DNA from 2 places in the Shewanella sp. GD03713 genome. Region 1 is predicted to be linked to the other one. Evidence: predicted binding sites of a transcription regulator. Region 1 holds the regulator's gene; the other holds the start of a gene.
What was found. The regulator LexA, encoded in region 1, represses DNA repair genes until DNA is damaged. The targets are predictions, from matches to a motif close to TACTGTATNNNNATACAGTA.
Positions count from the first base shown of each region.

Region 2: the regulator LexA is predicted to act here: its motif matches at 6,647-6,666, upstream of umuD (translesion error-prone DNA polymerase V autoproteolytic subunit).

Region 1 covers NZ_JAOCIW010000001.1:4,641,680-4,649,597, reverse strand. The annotation lists gene ctaD (cytochrome c oxidase subunit I) at 1-1,431, opposite strand, end outside; gene coxB (cytochrome c oxidase subunit II) at 1,441-2,982, opposite strand; gene N5E87_RS20320 (SulA-like leucine-rich domain-containing protein) at 3,389-3,901, opposite strand; gene lexA (transcriptional repressor LexA) at 3,898-4,518, opposite strand; gene plsB (glycerol-3-phosphate 1-O-acyltransferase PlsB) at 4,680-7,103, shown strand; gene mtr (tryptophan permease) at 7,103-7,918, shown strand, end outside.
Region 2 covers NZ_JAOCIW010000001.1:2,238,214-2,246,131, reverse strand. The annotation lists gene N5E87_RS09965 (MFS transporter) at 1-1,293, shown strand, start outside; gene N5E87_RS09960 (glucan 1,4-alpha-glucosidase) at 1,423-3,939, shown strand; gene N5E87_RS09955 (helix-turn-helix transcriptional regulator) at 4,122-4,934, opposite strand; gene N5E87_RS09950 (SLC13 family permease) at 5,014-6,402, shown strand; gene umuD (translesion error-prone DNA polymerase V autoproteolytic subunit) at 6,687-7,082, shown strand; gene N5E87_RS09940 (hypothetical protein) at 7,578-7,918, shown strand, end outside.

The DNA of each region.
Region 1 (7,918 bases):
GGCAAAACCTCCAATCGATACGATTTGGTTTACATCGGCAAATTGAATCGAGTAATCGGGAATACGCCTTGGCATACCCGCAAGACCCAAGAAGTGCATCGGGAAAAACAGCACGTTGACCGAAATCACCGAGCACCAAAAATGCCACTGGCCGAGCTTTTCGCTGTACATATGGCCGGTCCATTTAGGTAGCCAGTAATAGGCCGCCGCCATGATGGAGAAAATCGCACCCGTGACTAACACATAGTGGAAGTGAGCCACCACAAAGTAAGTATCGTGGTATTGGAAGTCGGCTGGTGTGATGGCGAGCATCAAACCCGAGAAGCCGCCAATAGTGAACAGGATAATAAAGGCCACCGCGAACAACATTGGGGTTTCAAAACTCAGTGAGCCGCGCCACATGGTCGCTACCCAGTTAAACACTTTTACCCCAGTCGGCACGGCAATCAGCATAGTGCAGTACATAAAAAACAACTCGGCAAACACGGGCATACCGGTGGTGAACATATGGTGCGCCCACACGAGGAAGGACAGAATCGCAATACTCGCCGTGGCATACACCATGGATGAATAGCCAAATAATGGTTTACGGCTGAAAGCCGGAACTATGGCGGAGATAATGCCGAAGGAAGGCAGAATCATGATGTAGACTTCGGGGTGACCGAAGAACCAGAAGATATGCTGGAACATCACAGGGTCGCCGCCGCCTGCCGCCTCGAAGAAGCTAGTACCGAAAAACTTATCGGTTAACACCATAGTGACGGCGCCTGCGAGCACTGGCATGACGGCGATCAGCAAGAAGGCGGTAATCAGCCAGGTCCAGACAAACAGCGGTAACTTCATCCACGTCATGCCGGGAGCGCGTAGGTTGACTATGGTTACGATCACGTTGATGGCGCCCATGATCGAACTTATCCCCATGATATGAATCGAGAAGACAAATAATGCTGTGCTGTCAGGGCTGTAAGTGGTCGAGAGTGGTGCGTAGAAGGTCCAACCGAAGTTAGGGCCGCCACCTTCCATAAACAATGAGCTCAACAATATGGTAAAGGCGAAGGGAAGGATCCAAAAACTCCAGTTGTTCATCCGTGGAAGCGCCATATCGGGCGCGCCAATCATCATGGGGATCAACCAGTTAGCCAGCCCTGTAAAGGCTGGCATCACGGCGCCGAATACCATGATTAGCCCATGTACTGTGGTCATCTGGTTGAAGAAGTTAGGTTCAACGAGTTGTAATCCGGGCTGAAAGAGTTCGGCGCGGATCACCATGGCCATAGCACCACCAGTTAAAAACATTATGAAACTAAACCACAGGTACAGGGTGCCAATGTCCTTGTGGTTGGTGGTGAGTAACCAGCGCATGATGCCTTTAGGTGCACCGTGATGGTGTTCATCATGGGCGGCAATTTGATCTTGAGTCAGTGTGCTCATCTTAATCCCCTACTGTCCATGGCGAGCAATATCAGCGGGTTGCACTGTATCGCCGGTATTATTGCCCCACGCATTGCGCTCATAGGTAATGATGGCGGCAAGCTGTTGTGGCGTGAGTTGTGTGCCAAATGCCTGCATCGCCGTGCCCGGTTTACCGTGCATCACTATGTCGATGTGATTGGCGATCGGACCCGTTGCGATAGCGCTACCAGCAAGGGCGGGGAAGGCGGGAGGCATACCTGCACCCGTTAGCTGGTGGCAGGCGGCGCAAATCGTGGCATAGGTTTTTTCCCCTTCGGCCATTAGTTCATCATGGCTAAGCGTGGGGAGACTCGCGGGGTCGACACTGGCGGTAGGTTCTGTCGCTGGCTTAGGCGCATCGGTGGTTGCGGGGGGCGGAGTCGTTGCTACTGGTTCGCTATTGGTGCCACCGGATTTATGGGCATCAACGTCTTTGGCTTGCACCGCATCACCCGTGTCATTGCCCCACGCATTACGCTCATAGGTAATCACGGCGGCAATTTCTTGGGCCGTTAATTGTTTGCCAAAGGCTTGCATAGCCGTACCTGCTTTACCATTGAGCACGATTTCAAGATGGCCGCTCAGTGGCCCGGTTGCAATGGGGCTGCCTTTGAGGTGTGGGAATACCCCCTGTAAACCTTCACCGTTAGGTTGGTGACAGGCTGCGCAGTGACCGAGGTAAACTTGCTCACCCTGAGCCATCAGCTCTTCTTTAGTCAGTGTTTGCGATAACGCGGCTTGTGCGGCTTGCGCTGCGGCATTGGCGGCTTGTTTTTGTTCTTCAACCCAAGCATCGAACTCGGCTTCGGGTAATGCCTGCACCACTATCGGCATAAAACCATGGTCTTTACCGCAAAGCTCGGCACATTGGCCACGGTAAATACCGGGTTTGTCGATACGGGTCCACGCCTCATTGATAAAACCTGGGTTAGCGTCTTTTTTAACGGCAAAGGCGGGCATCCACCATGAGTGGATAACATCCTCTGAGGTCATCAAGAAACGGATTTTACGATTGACCGGTAATACTAGGGGTTTGTCGACCTCGAGTAAGTAGTGCTCACCCTTAGCTTCACTACCTTCGATTTGAGGTCTTGGGGTTGCGAGAATGCTGTAAAAATCAATATCTTGATCGAAGTAGCTATAATGCCATTTCCATTGAGAGCCAGTGACTTTTACTGTGAGATCGGCATTGCTGGGATCTTCCATGGCAATCAGAGTTTTCGTGGCAGGAATCGCCATTAAGATCAGAATGACAAAAGGAATAATCGTCCACGCGATTTCGACTTTTGTACTCTCATGGAAGTGAGACGCGACCGCGCCCTTTGATTTCCTGTGGTTGATCATGGCATAAATCATCACGCCAAAAACCACTAGGCCTATGGCGCAGCAGATATACAGAATCGTCATGTGCAGGTGATAAACCTTGTCACTGATTTCTGTTACGCCGGGGGTCATGTTGAACCGCATGTCCGCTGCGGCCAACTGTGGGGCGAATAGCACCACGAGTAAACAATACAACCATTGCTTCACAAGACTTCTCCTCTGCCAATTGCGAATAGCAACTACAAAGAAGAGCAACACAGTAAGTCTCAACTCTATGCAAACTCTTCAGTTCCCAAAAAAGCTTCTCTGACTTCAACGTGCGTTGGCGGCTTACTTTTGATTAAGTATTGTTACTGCTGGTATTAGCCACACTGGCACATACTGCTGAATAAACCCATTATTCTCGATTTTTGTGGGCAAGAGATATTCGATAAATCGTCGATATTTTTTGCCTAAACGGGCGATATATTATGCTCGTCTGAATCAAACATACTTGCTGTTTAAAAATTGATCAAGATCACTTCTTTTTCTAATTGTCTGAAAAATTGCCAAAAAAAAGCCCCACATTCACAGGTGAGGCGGCTTTCAAGGCTAAATACGCAGTGCAAAAATTTTAATGAACAGAGCTAAAAAAACTACCTTGGGCAAAGTGAGCGGGTTGCTTGAGTGTCGCGTCCGCAGTCGAGTGATTTACGACACCTTCGAGCACTATTCCCATGGCGCGAGCGCTCTTGGCCACAATTTGCAAACGACGATTGTCGCGGGCATCGAGTGAGTGGATCCAAGTAATTACTGCGCTTGAAGTGCCACTGGTTAAGGCTTTTTCCATGGCCCACAGGGTTTCGACTTCATCTTTCGCATGGACTAAGAGAACTCGGTCCATACGCACGCCAGCGTTGGCCAGTAACTGCTTGTAGCCAATACTCGGAGGGTTGATGAGCACGACCCAGCGGCCTTGTTGGCTCAATTGTGCTAACTGCTTGCTAAGCTGCATCAGCTCTTGGCGCCCTTGGCTCTCGGTGGGCATAGTGATAATAGGCGTATGCTGCCAGTCAGTATCGGTTTCGCGTACCGCATCGAGCCATAAACCGGGGTGACGCGGGGCATTACCTAGTAGTTTGTTCATAGCCAATCTCCATTGCGGATCACCCCTACGGCGAGCCCTTCTATTGTTAGACTTTGGAAACTTAAATCGACTTTAATTGGGGAGTAATCTTCATTCTCTGCATGTAGATAAACGAGATTCCCTTTCTTTTCAAAGCGTTTAACTGTTACATCATCGTCAACGCGAGCAACAACTACTTGGCCATTGCGCGCTTGCTGTACTTTATGAACGGCGAGCAGATCCCCCTCGAGGATACCGATGTTCTTCATACTGTCACCTCTGACACGCAGTAAGAAATCGGCGGCAGGGTGGAACATGCTAGGGTCGACTTGGTAGTACTGTTCGACATGCTCTTGGGCGAGAATAGGTTCGCCCGCAGCCACTTGGCCAATCAGTGGTAAGCCTGATTCGCTGTTATCTTCTTCCTCAACGGGGAGACGGATCCCGCGGGAAGTGCCAGGCATGATCTCGATGCAGCCTTTTTTCGCCAATGCCTTAAGGTGTTCTTCGGCAGCATTTGCACTTTTAAAACCCAAACGGGTGGCGATTTCGGCCCGGGTGGGTGGCATGCCAGTCTCGGCAATATTACGTTTAATCAGCTCTAAAATTTCGGCTTGGCGTGGCGTCAACGGTCTCATGTTCTTTCCTGTTTTTCTATACAGTTACTGTTAGTATATACAGTATTATTCGTAGTGCAAGTATTAACCACTTTTTAACGCGATTGGAGAGTATTAGCGAATGTTCCCTAGAATCTGGTATTCTATGGGGCTAATGAACGTACTTACATTGCATAAGAATAATGCCTAAACAAGACTCTCTTTGGTTGAAATCATTACGCTGGATCCAAAAACACTTAGTGCACACTATTGTTGTGCCGCAGGATCCCTTTGCCGATCTGAATCTGGACGCCTCCAGACCGCTTGCTTATGTAATGAAAACAGAATCCCTGAGTGATATTGCTGCGTTAAGCGAGATCACCACTAAGCTGGGTTTGCCAAGCCCCTACGAGCCGCTCGTGGTAAATGGCGTTGTCGCGCCCCGCGTCGTTTGTCTCGAAGGGCGTAAGCCTTTGTTTGGCGAACGTGCCAGCAATGAGCCATTCCTCGAATGTTTTATGCGTTTGTTGGCTGTCCATAAGGAAAAGCCAGAGTTAGATATTCAGCTGGTGCCTGTGAGTCTGTATTGGGGCCGTACCCCGGGTAAAGAAGACGACACCATGAAGGCGGCTGTGCTTGAGCGCGAGAATCCAACTTGGTTACGTAAGTGCCTGATGATCCTATTTTTAGGCCGCCACAACTTTGTTCAGTTTTCTAATGCGGTATCGCTGCGTTATATGGCCGACGAACACGGCACCGATATGGGGATTGCCCATAAACTGGCGCGGGTGGCGAGAGTGCATTTCCGCCGTCAACGCAAGGTGATGACAGGGCCTGTGTTGCCTAATCGGCAGGCGATGTTCCACTCTCTGTTGAAATCCGAATCCTTACGCAAGGCGATTCAGGAAGAAGCGGCGAGTAAGAAGATTTCCGAAACCCAAGCTCGTGAAACAGCAATTGAATATCTTGATGAAATTGCAGCGAATTATTCCGATAGCCTAGTGCGTATTGCCGAGCGTTTCTTAACTTGGTTATGGAACAAGCTCTACAGCGGTATCAATATCAAAGGTGCCGAGCAAATCCGCCAGCTTCACCATGATGGTCACGAGATTGTGTATGTACCTTGCCATCGCAGCCATATGGATTACCTGCTGTTATCCTACATTTTGTATTACCAAGGCATGGTGCCACCGCATATTGCGGCGGGGATTAACCTAAACTTCTGGCCTGCTGGTCCGCTGTTCCGCCGTGGCGGGGCTTTCTTTATTCGCCGTAGTTTTAACGGCAATAAACTCTATACGGCCGTGTTCCGTGAATACCTCGATCAGTTGTTTGCTAAGGGATATTCGGTGGAGTATTTCTCTGAAGGTGGCCGCTCTCGCACCGGTCGTCTATTGGCGCCGAAAACGGGCATGATTGCCATGACGATCAACAGTGTGCTGCGTGGCATCGAACGCCCTGTCACCTTAGTGCCTGTGTATTTAGGTTATGATCACGTGATGGAAGTGGCGACTTATCACAAAGAGTTGAGTGGTAAGAAGAAACAGAAAGAATCTGTATGGCAAGTCTTTGGTGCTATTCGTAAATTAGGTAATTTTGGCCAAGGTTATGTCAACTTTGGTGAGCCGATTACACTGCAAAACTTCTTGAATGAGACGGCGCCAAACTGGCGCACTGAAGTGGCCGACGATCCCGAACAAAAACCGACTTGGTTAACCCCTGCGGTGAACGTGTTAGCGAATCGTGTGATGACCCGCATTAACGATGCCGCCGCCGCCAGTTCAATCACCTTGACCAGCTTAGTGCTATTGGCGTCGGAGCAAAATGCCCTAGAGCGTTGCTTGCTCGAGCGTCAGTTAGATTTGTACCTGACGCTGCTCAAGCGTGTGCCTTACACTTCGTTTACATCGGTGGCCGAAGGTGATGGCAAGCACTTAGTGCAGCAAGGTTTAGAGCTGAATAAGTTCTCCATCAATGCCGATCCTCTGGGTGAGATAGTATCTATTGACGCGAATCAAGCGATTTCAATGACTTACTATCGTAACAATATCATCCACTTATTTATTATTCCGTCGTTGATTGCTAGCTGCTTAACCAACAATAAGCAGATTTCAAGAGCCCATATCCTAGGGATTGTGAGTGACTTCTATCCGCTACTGAAGGCGGAGTTATTCATGGGTATCAAGGACCTCCCAAGTTATGTGAATCAAGTGCTGGATCTGTTTATTGAGCAGGGTCTAGTGCAGGAAAGCGATACGCTGTCGGTGGTGACCGAGCACACCAGTCAAATGTTGTTGCTGGCCGGAAGCGTTAGCGAAACCTTGCAACGCTATGCGATTATCTTCAATCTGCTGGCCCACAGACCTAAGATGGAGCGTTCGGAGCTGGAGTCTGAAAGCCATCTGCTGGCCCAACGTTTAGGGGCGCTGCATGGAATTACTGCACCAGAATTTTACGACAAGAAACTCTATAACACTTTGAGTGTTAAGCTTAAAGAGTTAGGTTATTTTTCCGAGAAGGAAGATAAATCCGACGTCGAGCGCATTCGCGATCAAGCCAATAGCTTACTTCGAGCCTCAGTGAGACAAACCATAGTAGCGAGCGTGACCGCGGAGCATATCGTTTAATGGCTAACCATATGAATGCGGCGAAGAATAAGCCGGTGGGCAAGTCTTTGCTTGGTGGTGCCATGATTATTGCTGGCACCACAGTCGGGGCGGGGATGTTTTCTTTGCCCGTTGTGGGCGCTGGCATGTGGTTTGGCTACTCGGTACTGATGTTACTCGGTATTTGGTTCTGCATGTTGATGTCGGGGCTGTTACTGCTCGAAACCAACCTGCATTTCGAGCCGGGGGCGAGTTTCGATACCTTGACCAAGGAGACCCTAGGCCAGTTTTGGCGGATCGTGAATGGGGTATCGATTGCCTTCGTGCTCTACATCTTAACCTACGCCTACATCAGTGGCGGCGGCTCGATTGTTAACCATAGCCTACAGGGCATGGGGATTGAGTTACCCCAGAGTGTCGCCGGGTTAGTGTTTGCGGTTGTGCTCGCCTGTATCGTGTTGATCAGCACCAAGGCGGTGGATCGTATTACGACCATAATGCTCGGCGGGATGATCATCACTTTCTTCCTCGCGATTGGTAATTTACTGATCGAGATCGATGTGACTAAGTTGCTTGAACCGGATGGCAATCAAAGCTTTATGCCTTATCTGTGGGCTGCTTTGCCCTTTGGCTTGGCAAGTTTTGGCTACCATGGCAACGTGCCGAGTCTGGTGAAGTACTATGGCAAAGATTCATCGACCATCATCAAAGCGATTTTCGTCGGCACTTTCATCGCACTGATCATTTATGTCTGCTGGTTAGTCGCCACTATGGGCAACATTCCCCGCAGCCAATTTAGTGAGATTATTGCCCAGGGTGGCAATATGGGGGTGTTA
Region 2 (7,918 bases), 2.4 Mb from region 1:
CGCCGGCCATATTTTTTAATCGGCGCCATTTGTACGACTCTCGCCATTTTTGTGATGCCGCATTCCCCGACTTTGTGGATTGCCGCGGGCATGCTGTGGATTATGGATGCCTCAATCAATATCGCCATGGAACCCTTCCGTGCCTTTGTGGGGGATAATTTACCTCCTAAGCAGCGCACCCAAGGCTATGCCATGCAAAGCTTTTTTATCGGCATCGGCGCGGTTGTGGCCTCGGCCCTGCCCTATATTCTCAGTAACTTCTTTGCTGTCGCCAATACCGCGCCCGCTGGCGAAATTGCCGATTCGGTGCGTTATGCCTTCTATTTTGGTGGCGCAGTGCTGTTTCTTAGCGTGGCTTGGACTGTTGTGTCCACCAAAGAATATTCCCCCGATGAACTTGCCGCCTTCCATGGCAATGCTGACGCGGGCATAGATGATCAACAAAACCGCACACGCACCCACAAGAATTATCAATTTGCCGCTATCGTTTGGATGGCTGTAGGCGCACTGCTGACGCTTGCGGTGTTGACACAGGATTTAGATAAGCAGCTGTATATTTTAACCTTAGGGATTTTTGCCTTTGGCCCATTGCAACTTTACTGCGCCCTGCGTTTAGGCAAATCAACGCCCTCACAGCGCGCGCAACTGGGCATTGTCTTTAATGTGGTCGATGATTTATTCCATATGCCTAAGGCCATGCATCAGTTAGCCATAGTGCAGTTTTTCTCTTGGTTCGCGCTCTTTGCGATGTGGATTTACACCACCTCGGCGGTGACGTCCTATCATTTTGGCAGCAGCGATGTGTTGTCTAAGGCCTATAACGATGGTGCCGATTGGGTGGGCGTACTGTTCGCCTCCTACAATGGATTTTCGGCCATTGCGGCCCTGTTTATCCCACTGCTTGCTAAACGTATCGGCATCAAACTGACCCACACCTTTAATATGTTCTGCGGCGGTTTTGGGTTGATCAGTTTCTATTTGATCAAAGATCCCAGTCTGTTATGGCTGCCCATGATTGGCGTGGGTATCGCCTGGGCCTCGATTCTCTCCGTGCCCTACGCCATGTTATCTGGCGCCTTACCGCCGAAAAAAATGGGCGTGTATATGGGGATTTTTAACTTCTTTATCGTGATCCCACAGCTGCTCGCAGCCAGTGTTTTAGGCTTAATTCTTAATGGATTATTTGATGGTCAGCCCATCTATGCCCTGATCACCGGCGGCGTCCTGATGCTCTGCGCCGGGGTTGCCGTGCTCTTTGTTGAGCAACCGAATACTCAGCACACTCAAGCGTAAATCGCAGATCCTACAATTCGGCACCCTTGGCGTTTGGGCAACTAAACGCCAAGACGTATGGCCACATAGCTTACAACAAGAATAAATCGCAATTAGCACCATCTATTGATTGGGGAGATTTTGAAGAATATGGCATCGACAACAGTACCTTCGCAGCAGGCTCGCAGCTTAACTCACCGCCGCAACTTAACTCGTAAGCCGATTGCGCTCGCAATTGCCGCAAGCCTTATCGGCGTTGCCAGCTTAATGGGCTGCTCACCCTCGGCCCCCAATGCTGACACATCAGCACCAACCGTCACAAAAGCCACAGACGCACAGATTGCCCCCGGCGCCCCCGGCAAAGCCCCAACCTGGGCGTTTTCCGGCAAAACCGGGATTGGCACCTCCTATGAGCCTTATACTCAGGGGCAATACCAAGACAGCGCGCAAAATCCCATTAGCCGAGTGTGGTTCTCCGTCGCGCAGGGGATTTTAACCGAGACCATGTACGGCCTTATTCACAACGCTCAGCTCAAAGAGTTGCAATTTGTAATCACAGGCAATGGCTTTGTCGATACCGAAAAAGACAACACGAACAGCAGCATTGAATACTTAGATACCGATGCCAATGGCCGCCCGCAATCCTTGGCCTATAAGATTATCAATCGCGATGTTGAAGGTAAGTATCAGATAGAGAAACATATCTTTACCGATCCCGACCGCGATACGCTGATGATGCGCGTGACGTTTACCGCCTTTGAAGCTGGCATCACACCGCATTTATACGTTAACCCCCATATCGATAATGCGGGCGCGAATGATATTGGCAGAATCGATCATCAAGCCCTTATTGCTCGCACGGCCGATCCCCACAGCAGCGTAATGACGGTGAAATCGGATATCGATTTTACGCAGGCGACTACGGGCTTTGTCGGTGTATCCGACGGTTTGGCCGATTTAGCCGATAACGGTAAGCTTGATACGCTGTATCAGGCCACCAGCAACGCTGAAAAGCCCACTCAAGGCAACATTGCCTTTACCGCCAGTTATCCTGCACTCCAAGCGAATCAACCTCTTAATGTGAATTTGGCGATTGGTTTTGGCCAAGATGAAGCCAGCAGTTTAGCCAATGCCAACGCCAGCTTAACGGCGGGGTATGATGCAGTGCTGAGCCAATACAACGCTGGTTGGCACAGTTATTTACAATCGCTGCCTGCGATGCCAGATATGGCGCAGAGCACCACAGATAATGGCAAACTGCTGTATACCAGTGCCATGGTACTCAAGGCGCAGGAAGATAAAACCTACGCGGGCGCCCTTATTGCGTCGCTTTCTAATCCTTGGGGCGATACTGTCCCTGCTGTCACACCCAGCACGGGTTACAAGGCCGTTTGGCCCCGAGACTTTTACCAATGCGCCATGGCATTTCTCGCCATGGGCGATACGCAAACGCCTAAAGTCGCCTTTGAGTACCTTAAAAAGGTGCAAGTGAGTGACAAAACTCCAGGCTATAGCGGCACGCCCGGTTGGTTTTTACAAAAGACCCATGTGGATGGCCAAATCGAATGGGTGGGCGTACAGCTCGACCAAACGGCGATGCCGATCATGCTCGGCTGGAAACTCTGGCAAGCAGGCGAGCTTAGTCAAGCTGAGCTGAGCCATTGGTATCAAGAGATGCTAAAAGCCGCGGCGGACTTTTTAGTCAGCGGCGGCGAGGTCAATCTTGACTGGAATCACACGCAAATTACGCCACCGAAAACCCAGCAAGAACGTTGGGAAGAACAAGCTGGTTATTCGCCCTCCACCACGGCCGCAGTGATCGCAGGCTTAGTGGCCGCGAGTGATATTGCTAAAGCAGTAAACGATAGCGATGCCAGTCAGCGTTATCTCGCAACCGCCAAAACGCTTAATCAACAACTTGAAAAACACTTAGTGACGACCCAAGGTTTGCTTACAGATAGCCAAGGCATTAAGGCGCCTTATTATTTGCGATTAAGCCCCAATGGCGAACCAAACACCGCCGAGCAACTCGCCGCTAATAATGGTCGTGCGGGATTAGATCAACGTCAGATCCTCGATGGTGGCTTTTTAGAGTTGGTGCGTTACGGCGTGCGTGGCGCCACCGATAAGCTGATTAATCAAAGCCTAGCGCTGGTGGATAACACTGAGCTTGAAGACAATTTACGCCTCAAATACAACTTTACTGCAAAAGATGGCAGCAGTGTTCCTGGGTTTAGGCGTTACGGTAACGATGGCTACGGTGAAGATACCCTCACTGGCGCAAACTACGCCGAATCAGGCAGTAATAGCGACAACCAACGCGGCCGCGTCTGGCCCTTCTTCACCGGTGAGCGTGGCCATTTTGAATTGGCCCTCGCCAGCGCTAAGGGAGAGCTAAACGGTGCTCACGCGCAGCAAACCAAACAGCAGCTTATCAATACCTATGTGCAAGGGATGGAAACCTTTGCCAACGCGGGGCTAATGCTCCCCGAGCAAGCATGGGACGGTGTGGGTAACGCCACACGTTACCAATATCAACTCGGCCAAGGCACTAACTCCGCCACCCCGCTCGCCTGGACCCACGCTGAATATATCAAGCTGGTGCGTTCAATGAGCGATGGTCGAGTCTGGGATAACTACCCTATCGTCCCAGAAGCGTTGAAATAGATCCTACGCAAGTGTCCCTTAGCCGCTAATTAGCACTAAGGGACTCTGTTTGGGAATGCTCTTAAGGGGTTATCTCTAAGGGTTATCTCTAAGGGCTATTTCTAAGAACAATTTCTAAGAGCTAGCTTTGCCGCTATCCAAAGCAGCTCTCTTTGTCGCTATTTGATTTAAGATTGGTAATGCTACCGCGTGGCTTGCACGCTTTTTTGGGCGTATTCCTGAGGCGTACAACCAAATAGGGCTTTAAATGCAGCGCTAAAGCTACTGACACTCAAATACCCCAGACTATGGGCCACACCTGTCGTGCTCTCCCCTTGGGTTAACCGCTCAAGGGAGTTAAGTAATCGATACCTTTGGCGCCATTGTCTATAGGTCTGCCCGGTTTCGGCTTTAAAGAGTCGTTCAATGGTTCTGATACTCGCCCCCGCACCTTGGGCTAATTCGGCCAAGGTATATTCCGCCTGCGTTTTTTTGATCAACAGTTGGATCACTCGGCCAAGACGCGGATCCGAGCCCGCATTCAAATAGGTATTCACACTGTCGAGTGCATCTAGCTCGTCAATGGCACTTAAACCCAAGCGGAAATACTTTGCGGGCTCCATCGAGGTGTTTTGACATAGCTTCAGCACCATTTCGCGCATTAGCGGCGTCATGGTAACCATCACCACCTGCGTGTCCTGCACTCTAACGCGATAACTGGGATCGATATACAAGTTGCGAAGATGAGCATGGGTTTCGCAGTTAATTTGATGTCGGCAACCACTGGGGAGCCACACGGCATGGGTCGATGGCACCACCCAAACCGCATTGTCGCTCTGTACCCGTAAAATCCCTTTTGCCGCCCAAAGTAACTGCCCACGAGGGTGAGAATGGGGTTCAACGCCCATTTCGGCCTCGAGATTGCGCGCATGACTCAATACGGGACGATTTGCGTCTAACGTGAACGCAAATTGGCTGGGCGCCAACATTGTCGCTTTGGAAATAACATCTGACACATTACCACCTTAAAACGCCATATCAACTGGGCTATCTTAGGCCGCAATATCAATGCCCGCAATATTAAGGTGATCCCCTATGGGTAAGTTAAGTATTAAAAAATGGTTGATCTTTAGCGCCATGCTCGTCGCCATTTTGTTGGCTATGTTTCCACTCAAGCAGCACCCGGCACTTTTTTCCTACAGCGCATCGGTCGTACTCATCACCCTGCTGTTTTGGAGCACGGGTTTTATTCCGCCCTTTATGGCGGGACTGATCTTTTTTGCCTTGGCCACCATTTTTAAACTGATCGATCCCAGTGCGCTGTTCTCGGGATTCGGTTCGGCGGCGGTGTGGTTAATTATCTCCGGCTTTGTGATTGGCAGCGCCATTTCAGAATCGGGATTAAGTCGCCGCCTCGCCGCCCTTATCGCCCCCGCGTTAACCATGAGTTATCCTCGCATGATCGCAGGACTGGTCATCAGCGCGATGTTACTGGGATTTGTGATGCCATCCTCCGTTGGGCGCGCGGTTGTGATGCTGCCCATCGGCATGGCCTTGGCCGAGCAACTCGGGTTTAGCCGTGGCAGCAATGGTAGAATAGGCATAGCCACCGCCCTAGCTCTCGCCTGTAATATGCCAAGCCTTGCGGTGCTGCCCGCCAATATTCCCAATATGATTTTGGCCGGTACGAGCGAAAATCTGTTTAACGTGCATTTTGGCTATGCTGAATATCTGTTTCTGCATTTTCCGATTTTGGGTCTGCTCAAATCGGCCATCATAGTAGCACTCGTGGTGTATTTGTTTCCGGCCAAGATAGATAAAACCCAGATGGCGGCAGCGACGGATATCGAAGCGTATGATGTGGTCAAGCAAGTTAAGCTCGGTATGCTACTCATCATCACCCTGTTATTTTGGATAACTGACTCATGGCATGGGATAAATCCAGCATGGGTGGGGCTAACGACCGCCATCATCCTTTTGCTACCGAAATGGGGCATTATTGAACCAAAGCGTTTTAATCAATCGGTTGATTTTTCAACGGTTATCTTTGTTGCCGCCGCACTCGGACTAGGCGTCTTAGTCAATCAATCGGGGCTTGGCAGCGAACTCGGCCAAGTATTCAGTCAATACCTTCCCTTGTCACAAGGCGCCTCCTTCCTCAACTTTATGTCCTTATCACTGATATCGACTTTAACCGGATTAGTGGCAACCGTGCCTGGCGTACCCACGGTATTAACCCCAATGGCTGCCGACTTAGCGAATGCGACAGGGTTTTCTCTCCCTGCGGTATTGATGACCCAAGTGATCGGCTTTTCGACGGTGATTTTCCCCTATCAAGCGCCGCCGCTGATTTTGGCGATGCAATTGTCTCAGGAGTCCCTCGCCCATCTGCTGAAAGTCACCTTACCCTTAGCGCTGATCACCTTACTAGTGCTGATGCCGCTGGACTACCTCTGGTGGCAGTTATTGGACTGGATAAGCTAAGCCTTTGAGGTATATAAAAATAACCCTAGTTTTATGAGCCAAACGAGACTCTAAATTGCGGCAAAGGAGTGCCGCAACCAACTTAGCGAACAACCCCATGCGTTAACGTCAGTGAATTAGAAGGTTGTGACCTAAAGTCATCCCCCACGTCGTGCTTACTATTCCTTTGCATCTGATTGTGCGACGTCAACGTTTGCCTGTCGTCTTACTCAACACACTTTCGACAAGTCATCAAAATACGCTATACTGTTTTTATATACAGTATTTTGATTTTCATTATTCATATGCTCACACAAACACAGTATCCACTTTTTAGCTCCTCCGTTGCGGCTGGATTTCCTTCTCCTGCCCATGATTACATTGAGCATTCACTCGATCTCAATGAACTTTGTATTAAACACCCCACAGCAACATTTTTTGTGAAGGTACAGGGAGACTCAATGGTCGATGCGGGCATTTCGAGTGGCGACATATTAGTGGTGGACAGAGCATTACAGGCTACGCACGGCGATATTGTGGTCGCATCCGTCGATGGTGAGTTTACCGTTAAACAATTGCAGTTACGTCCAATAGTGCAATTAATACCCCGTAATCCGGCATTTAAAGCCATTAACATCCACCATGATTCCGAGCTAAACCTATTTGGTGTTGTCACCTGTGTGGTGAAGAAATTCAAATGACTACTACGCTATTTGCCCTCGTCGATTGCAATAAATTACCTACACAGGTGGTATCAGCAATAAATCTGGAAAGGTTTGTGTGATAAGGCTTACTAGCCTTTTCCAGAAAAATAGTAATTTTTAGCTATTTTTCCTAAAACTTGAGTTTTGATGTTATCAGTTTCCAGAAAATTAGTCACTTCTTTAAGGCGTGCTTTCAATGGAAGGAGTGCAGATGTCTTTCAGCATCAAACTGCCCCATTCCTTAATTCGTATGACTTAACTAGCTCTGCTTAGTACTGGCCTGTTGGCTAAATTTTAGTAATGCAAAAAGTGTCTACGATATCAGTGGCGATTCAGTTTTGGCATAGTAGTTGACTAATTAGATTGTGAGTGATTTCGATCTGATCACTAGCTACAGATTTAGTTCCCGAATTCAGAAAAAAAGATGTTGACAATTTTAATTTCATCTCTTAATTTCTTATCGATGGATATTATTAATAAATGGATTTTAAAATGAAAAAACTACCTCTTGCTATATTAGGCACTGCAGCCTTATCTATTCCAGTAAAAGCCATTGCACATGATTCAGATGGCTTATATGGCACACCAGATAGCTTGTCTGAACAGCCTCCAAAAATTGAAGAAAGCAGCCTTATAAGGCTACCTATAAATACAGAGCAAAACTTAGCAATTAGTAATCATATTCAGCGTATGTATTCAGATCCAGAATATGCTCAAGATTACATTTATAATATAGGAAACTCCATTGGTACAGTTTCTCACAACTGTCAATCTTGTGTTTATTTACACAAAGATCCTAAAATTGTGTCGGCACTAAAGGAAAACTATGAGAA